2 regions of the Marinobacter sp. DUT-3 genome follow, and region 1 is predicted to be linked to the other one. Evidence: predicted binding sites of a transcription regulator. Region 1 holds the regulator's gene; the other holds the start of a gene.

The links. Region 1 encodes LexA, which represses DNA repair genes until DNA is damaged. Its sites were predicted from a motif close to CTGTNTNNNNANACAG; they were not measured.
Region 2: the regulator LexA is predicted to act here: its motif matches at 1,602-1,617, upstream of imuA (translesion DNA synthesis-associated protein ImuA).

Annotation. Positions count from the first base shown of each region.
Region 1 covers NZ_JBNRMG010000001.1:150,315-154,175, forward strand. Annotated here, with positions in the region: gene ACQUWM_RS00675 (amidoligase family protein) at 1-822, opposite strand, end outside; gene lexA (transcriptional repressor LexA) at 985-1,593, shown strand; gene ACQUWM_RS00685 (cell division inhibitor SulA) at 1,627-2,127, shown strand; gene ACQUWM_RS00690 (hypothetical protein) at 2,151-2,411, opposite strand; gene ACQUWM_RS00695 (DUF6586 family protein) at 2,457-2,951, opposite strand; gene ACQUWM_RS00700 (DUF1329 domain-containing protein) at 3,227-3,861, shown strand, end outside.
Region 2 covers NZ_JBNRMG010000020.1:10,015-13,875, forward strand. Annotated here, with positions in the region: gene ACQUWM_RS18745 (Y-family DNA polymerase) at 1-875, opposite strand, end outside; gene imuA (translesion DNA synthesis-associated protein ImuA) at 886-1,575, opposite strand; gene ACQUWM_RS18755 (4a-hydroxytetrahydrobiopterin dehydratase) at 1,714-2,055, shown strand; gene ACQUWM_RS18760 (aldo/keto reductase) at 2,081-3,025, opposite strand; gene ACQUWM_RS18765 (NTP/NDP exchange transporter) at 3,022-3,861, opposite strand, start outside.

The sequences.
Region 1 (3,861 bases):
CCGTGGATTGTCGATATCACAGTCCGGCAAGCGGTAGTGCAGGGTTGGCCGGCTCTTGATGCGCTCATCTTCGACAAATTCCGCCAGCACTGCTTTATCCAGGTGGGCGAACAGCGGCAGCAGATCCAGCGCCTTATTGCGGGTAGGGTTGTACTTCAGGTAATCCCGCATCAGCTGTTTGATATCCGGAGCGTAGTCACCGGCAATCAGCATGTCCGTGTAGGTGCTGCTCCAGGGTTCAATATAGCTGGTGAACTTGCGACTGATGTCAATCTGATGTCTGGATTTCAGCCAGTCATACAGGATGGCGAACGCCTGGAGATAACGCACCAGGGTGTCCGCCCCGAGATCCGGAAGTTCCGGGTTAAGCTGCAGGCCAAAGGCATAGTAAAGGGCCTCTCGGCTGCCGAGGGCGCCGGCCTTTCTGAGTTCGTCGCACAGTGCTTCCACCCGCTCAAGTGACGTGAAAGGCAGCGGCGGGCTGACAATCTCCAGTGGAACGATCTTTTCCGCTGCGGCATCAATGAACTCCATGGCCTGACCGCCAAGTTCCCGCATGGACTGCGGCAGCCTCTCATCCTGAAGGTCCAGATCCTTGATAGGGTCGGAATCCAGCTCGATAGTGAACTTGCCCAGATCGGTGTCCAGCTCCGCCACATAGCGGGAGGCTTGGCGGGCTTGCCCGGACAGGAGTTTTTCGCTCAGTTGCACCAGGGTTTCGTAACTCAGTCCGGACAGTTCAATTTCAACGCCAACACGGCGTTCTTCGCCGGATTCGGTCCTGAGAATGTCTGGCATCCTGCATGCCTTTTGGTCGCTCATTCCTGTGCCTCCTCAATGGGTTGGCCTTACCATATCACAGACCGTATGTGGTGCATCCCGGCGCATGCTGACAAAAAATACAGGAACTGATCTTTACACTGGATAAAACACTGTATATAGTCAAATCACTGTATATAAAGACAGGGATAACGGGGCAACCGCATGAAGCTGACAGCAAGACAAACCCAGGTACTGGATATCATTCGGCGTTACGTTGACGAAACCGGGTATCCGCCTACCCGCGCGGAAATTGCAGCAGAACTCGGTTTTCGTTCCGCCAATGCTGCAGAGGAGCATCTCAGGGCGCTGGCCCGCAAGGGCGCCATCGAGATGGTGCCGGGGGCAAGCCGGGGTATTCGTCTGCCGGAAGCGGAGGAGGACCCCGGCCTGCCAGTGATCGGTCAGGTCGCAGCGGGCAGTCCGATCCTTGCCCAGGAGCACATAGAGGATCACTGCACCCTGCAGCCGGACTTCTTCTCTCCGTCGGCGGATTACCTGCTACGGGTTCGCGGTATGAGCATGAAGGACATTGGCATTCTTGACGGCGACCTGCTGGCGGTTCATCGCACCCAGGATGTGCATAACGGACAAGTGGTGGTGGCCCGGGTCGGGGAGGAAGTGACGGTCAAGCGCTTCCGCAAGGATGGTGCAAAGGTATACCTGATCGCAGAGAACGAGGAGTTTGAACCGATCGAGGTGGACCTCTCGGAACAGGAACTGTTCATCGAAGGGCTTGGTGTTGGTGTTATCCGTCGCTCGGACATGCACTGATCCGCAACGGTCAACTTGAAGGCGAGGCGTATCATGGAACAACTCAGTTTTAACCAGAATCTGGCTTATTCACCGGCAGCCTGTGGCTACCAGGCGTCTGCCAGGCATTCGGGGAAATCGTCCGTTGTTCGCACGGGACCTGCCAGGGCCCGGCGAGCAGACCCAGCGTCTGCGCCGGTCACTGGCAACGTCACCGAGATTATCCTGCCGGAAGGCCAGGTTGAGAATTTTCAGCTATTGTTGCCGATGCTGACCCAGCTCAACCAGGAAAAACGCTGGTTGGCCTGGATTGACCCGCCCCAGGCCCTGGTCAGTAAATGGCAGAAGATGCACGGTATCGTTGCCGGTGAATTACTGGTGTTGAGATCCACGCCGGATTACCCGGCGCGCGATCTGGCTGAGCGTGCACTCAGCGCCGGTACCTGTCACGCGGTCGTGATGTGGACCCGGAAGCTCAGCCGGGAAGCCCTGGAGACGCTGCAAAAGGCGTCCGCCCAAGGGAACAGTCACGGAGTCGTCTTGCGCCAGCGCTGATGATGCGCTGGCCGGGGGTGAAGTCAGTGAAGTGTGTAGGAAGGCTGGACGTCCTGGGTTTCCAGTTCATCCTCTTCCCAGTCGATATCGTGGGTGACGTTGCCAACCGCCTCGATGCCGGCGGCAATCATGGCTTTGGCTACCGCCATGTCGCGGTCTTCCATCATTTCGCGTGCTTCTGAAGAGAATGAAATGCGTACCAGCGGTGCGGCATCGTCATCAATGCGACGCAGGGCATAATCGCCATCGCTCAGTTGTACGATTTCAAAAAAAGATGGTGACATTCAAATAACCTTTCTGTTGATTCCTACCCTGCTGTGTCATGCGATTTACCACTCGCTGTGACGGTCTTCCAGGGTGTCAGCGAATTGTTTGAGCGCGTCGAGCAATGTGTTAAGTCCTTGTGACGACCGATCTGGTCCCGTTTCCGCAGAAACTGCAATAATGTTCTCCGCGCTGACCGTTTTCCGTGTGGCTGGCGGCTTGCCCTGGGCGGCATCCAGTTGATCCAGAAGATTCCACCAGCTTCCAGGTTGATGAGCCAATGCCAGCAGTTCCGCGATTTCCGGCAACTCGGTTCCCAGTAGTGATGCCAAGGCTGCCAGAGATTCCGGCTCTTCGTTTTTCTGCTGGTATATGCGGGCGACCATAACCAGCAGTAGACTGCGGGCGCGCAACGCCAGCTCAATGGTTCCCTGGATCGCTGCTTCCCGTTGCAATGCCCGATGCGGGTCAGCGGTGTTCGCGTCGCTATCGACCTGGCGCAGCAAGGTCCTGGCCATAAACAGTTTTTGCGATACCAGTGAATGCCACTGTGATGCCATGGTTTCCTGCCAAACGGGTTGGGCGCGCAAAAGCGAGACAAGAGTGCGCTTCAGATTAATTTGACAGTCTACCATTTTCAGCGATGGATTTCCTCCCCCGTGTTGCTACCTATAGGTTTAACAAGAAAACACAAACATTAAGTTGAAACGATCGTTTGAATTTGGCAAAAAGGCTGCCCATTGAACGACATTTGCACGATTTTGATGTGTTGCCAGGGTGGGTCGCCTTGCAGTGTGTTGCGGGGTGTCATCGGTATAACGGAGGTAAGTGAGGGATGCGTAAGCAATTGGTTACAGGCGTTGCCGTATTGGCGTTGTTTGTAAGCGGCCAGGCGGCAGCGGCTGTCAGTGTGTCCGAGGCGCGGAAGCTGGACAGTGAACTGACCCCGGTGGGGGCCGAAAAGCAGGCGAACGCTTCTGGCAGCATTCCGGAGTGGACGGGTGGATTATCGCAACCACCGGCAGGCTGGGAGCCCGGTAGCGTCGAAATTAACCCTTTCCCGGAAGACGAGCCGTTGTTTGTGATTACCCGGGGGAATCTTGACCTGTACCGTGACAAGCTGACCGACGGCCATGTCCGTATGCTTGAACAGTACGGCCCGGATTTTTTCATGCCGGTCTACCAGACGCGTCGTACTGCCGCTTTTCCTGACCAGGTGTATGACAAGTTCCGCGAGAATGCCGTCTCCGCCGAGTTGCTGGACAACGGTAATGGCGTCAGGGACACCATCATGACGAGCCCGTTTCCGATTCCGAAGAATGGCCTGGAGGTGATCTGGAACCACATCCTGCGTTATCGCGGTGAGGAGATTTCCTTCCGCAGTGCCTCTGCAACGCCCCAGGTCAACGGTTCGTTCAATCAGGTGGTCAACGAGTACGATTATTTCTTCGCCTACAGCCGCAGCGGCGC
Region 2 (3,861 bases), on a different contig from region 1:
TTCAGTACCAGCAGCAGGCTGTCGGTATCCTGTTGGCGCCAGCACAGATCCTCTTCCAGTTCCCCCAGTATGCGGTGCAGGGGAAACAGCAGTCCCTCGGAGTGTTCAATGTCCTGGGCAAAATCCGCCTGTTGGCGGAAGTGATGTGGAGGCCGCCAGGGTTGTTGCGGGTCTGGCCGGGTGCCCTGGATTTTCTGGATGTAGGCAAGGGTATCCGGTGATAGCCGGTGAGCCATTTCCCGGGCTGGCAACTGCATGACTTCTCCGAGCCGGGTAAGCCCCATCCGCTGTAAGCGGGTAAGGGTGCGGCCGTCAAGCTCCACGGCTGTCAGCGGCAGGCGGGACAGCTGTTGCATCATATGGTCCCTGTCGGTGGTGCACTGGCCCTGACCAGCGCGGGCGCACAAGCGGGCCGCCAGGGGTGTTTTTCCGGTAGCCATCCAGGCGGTTAACTGCCGTTGTGACAGGGCCTGTTCGAAGGTTTGCCAGACGGCTGCCAGTCCGCCGTACAGCTTTTGCAGGCTGCCCACTTCCGCCAGTAATCCGTCCGGAGGGTAGGGGGTAATGTTGGCGGCATGGCGATACAGCCAGCGGGCCTGCTCTGCCAGAATCTGTTGTTCCCGGCTGGTGTCGGCCCGGGCAATGGCCAGTGACGGCACCAGGGTGATGGCGGTTTTCAGGGGCATGCCCGGTTGCACGCCCTGATCCTGGGCTTCCGGGCAGGCCTGGAGAACCCGCTGGCCGGCGGCTTCCACGACCACCAGCGCTTCTTCGGCGTTCTCTCTGCCGTTCTCTCTACCGTTTTCTCCGTTTTTCCGGGAGCGGCGAATATGGTCCAGCAGCAGGTGAGGAAAATGCAGGTAAACCCAGAGCATGTTGCACCTGTTATAGGCCGGATTGGGCCCAGGGGCCCTGAACGATCCGGCTGGATTCGGGGAATGGCACATGTGCCCGGTGTGCCATGGCGACGGTGCAGCGTTGCCCTGGCCAGCTACCCCGGCGTTTCAACACATTGATCCGCAAGTCCTGATGTGCTCCCGCTTCCAGTTCCAGCCTCAGGGCAGCGGGTGAGCTTTGCCCGGCCAGTTTGCGGTTGCGGAACAGCACGCATATGTTGCTGCCGGCCTCGGCGGCCAGTTGCAGCCGGCGGATATCCCGGGCCGCCAGTTTGCCGGGCCAGGCCAGTACCAGTCCGGTGACGGCAGAGCGCAGGCAGTTTTCCAGGGTCCACAGCAGGTCACCGTTGTCGTCGGTATGAGCCATGACCACTTGTTTCAGATCCACACCTTCCCGCGCCAGGGCGGGGGCGTAGGGTGTGTGTGGCGGGTTCAGCCAGAACACGGTCTTGCCGGCCTGGGTCAGGCGCTGCATCAGCGGCAGTACCAGTTGCAACTCACCGATTCCGGGTGCATCCAGCAGGCATTCACTCAACGCTCCCCGGGGCCATCCGAGCCCGCCCAGATGGTTGTCCAGCACCTGGTAGCCGGTTGGCTCCGCTGGCTGCCTGGTCTGGATGTGGCGATCCCCCTGCCAGACCCGGGCATCCTGCATCAGGGTGTTCAGAAGTTCGTTCATGAGTGTGGTCCCGCTTTTTCAGAATACTGTTTAAATATACAGTATTCTGAAAAAGCGGGGATTTCAATAGCGGGCTTGATAATGTGGAGCCAGGCACCCACGCTTGTAATACAAGTCATCAGTCAGGGAGGTTGAGCCATGAGTTCACTGACCGCGCAATCCTGCGAAGCCTGTCGTGCGGATGCTCCGAAAGTCACCGAAGATGAAAAACAGAACCTGCTGAAAGAAATTCCGAACTGGCAGCCTGTTGAGCTGGATGGGGAAGAACAGCTGAAACGGGTTTTCAAATTCAGGAATTTTGCCGAGGCCCTGGTGTTTACCAATAAAGTCGCTGATCTGGCCGAAGCGGAAGGCCATCACCCTGCCATCCTGCTGGAATGGGGTAAGGTGACCGTGCGCTGGTGGACCCACAAGATCGGTGGTCTGCACCGGAATGATTTCATCATGGCGGCGCGAACCGATGCTGCCTACGCGGGCTGATCAGGAGCGTTCCGGTCCGTCGCGATCACAGGCCGGCAATATAATGGATCATCCTCTGGCGCATTTCCTCGTCGGGTAAAGCCCCCATGGCGGCACCCATATTGTCCGCCATGTGACGAGCCTTACTGGTTGCCGGTGTGGCTGCGGTGACAGCCGGGTGAGCGACGACGAACTTCAGGAAGAACTGCCCCCAGGAATAGGCGTCGAATTCCGCCGCCCAGGTAGGCACGTCCTTGCCTTTCACTTTCTCCCAGAGCCGGGTCCGACCGAAAGGGGCGTAGACCAGTACACCTATGCCTTGTTCCCTGGCCAGTGGCAGTATCCGCTGTTCCATCGTGAGGTTGTCGACGGCGTAATCGATGCCGATGAAGTCCAGGGGTTCTCGCGCCATAATGCGCTCCAGGTTTTCATACTGGCGGGGGAAGGTGGTGGTCACACCGATGTAACGCACCCGCTGTTCTTCCCGCATCTCCTTGAGAATGCCGAGTTGCGTGGGTACGTCCCCGAGGTTATGGACCTGTATCAGATCGATGACCGGTTTACCGATGCGCCGGAAGGAGGTTTCGATCTGCTCTCTCGCGGTGTCGGGGTCGGCCTTGCCGCCACCCCATCCGGCAACGTTCACCTTGGTGGCCCAGAACAGGTCATCGGTGATGTCCAGTTCCTCGGCGATTTGCCCGGCCACTGCTTCCGAAGCGCCATAGCTCGGGGCAGTGTCGAAGACGTTGCCGCCTTTCTCGACCAGTGTTTTCAGAACTTCCCGCAAGGCATCCCGGTCTTCGCTGCGGGAAACGCTGGCGAAGGTGGCGGAGCTGCCCAGCCCCACCACTGGCAGGCGTTCGCCGGACGACGGGATGGCACGGGTAATCAGTTCCAGTTGTTTATCCTCGGACCAGAGCATGCCGGGTTTCAGGGCCAATGTGGCCCCGACGGCGAGGGTGAGCTTCAGGTAGTCTCTGCGGGAAATCATGGTGATGTCCTCTTTTCGGTGGCGTCCCCCGATTCCAGGGCGGCTGCGATTGACTGTTGTGTCCTGCCCAGCCACAGCCCCAGTACGGCCCACATCAATGCCAGGGGAACCGCGACGCTGGCCACGGCGGCCAGCCCCATACCCAGGCGCCCAAGCAGACCTTCTACCTGAGCGCCCACCACATCACCACCACGATAGACGAAGGTATCGATAAAGGCCTTGGCTTTGTATTTGTCCTCCCGGCTTGCCACGGTGTACAGGGTTTCCCGGGCCGGGCGCATGATGGCGCGCTGTACCGCACGGAAGGAGGCTTCCAGAGTAATCAGCGCTGCCAGAGAGCCGACCATGGCAAGACCAATAAAACCCAGCACTGTTGTTAAAGGTAGCAGAGCCAGGGTGATGTGTACGCCGAGCCGTTTCATCAGATGACCGGCTACCAGCGCCTGCATGATCAGTGTGGCCACCTGGGTAATCAGGTCAATTCTGGCAAACAGGGTGGTTCTCTGATCGGTGCTTTCACCGAGTTCGGCCACCATTTGCAGCCGCGTGAAATAAATGAAAGTAACCACGATCGCCAGGATGATGACGTAGATGGCAATGCCCAGCAGGTAGCGGGAACGAAAAACCGCCCGAAAACCTTCCCAGGCCCTGCCGCCGATCAGTTCGCGCTCGTCGATGGCTGGCCGGGTGTCGTGTGTGCGGCCGATCCGGTCCGGCTGTACGTGGGTAATGGCCCAGCAGGCAACCAGCGCCAGCCCCAGAAACCCGGTGCTGACAAGAAGCAGGGCCGGGGTTCCCAGGGGGGCAGCCAGCATGGACGTCAGCCAGGGCCCGAA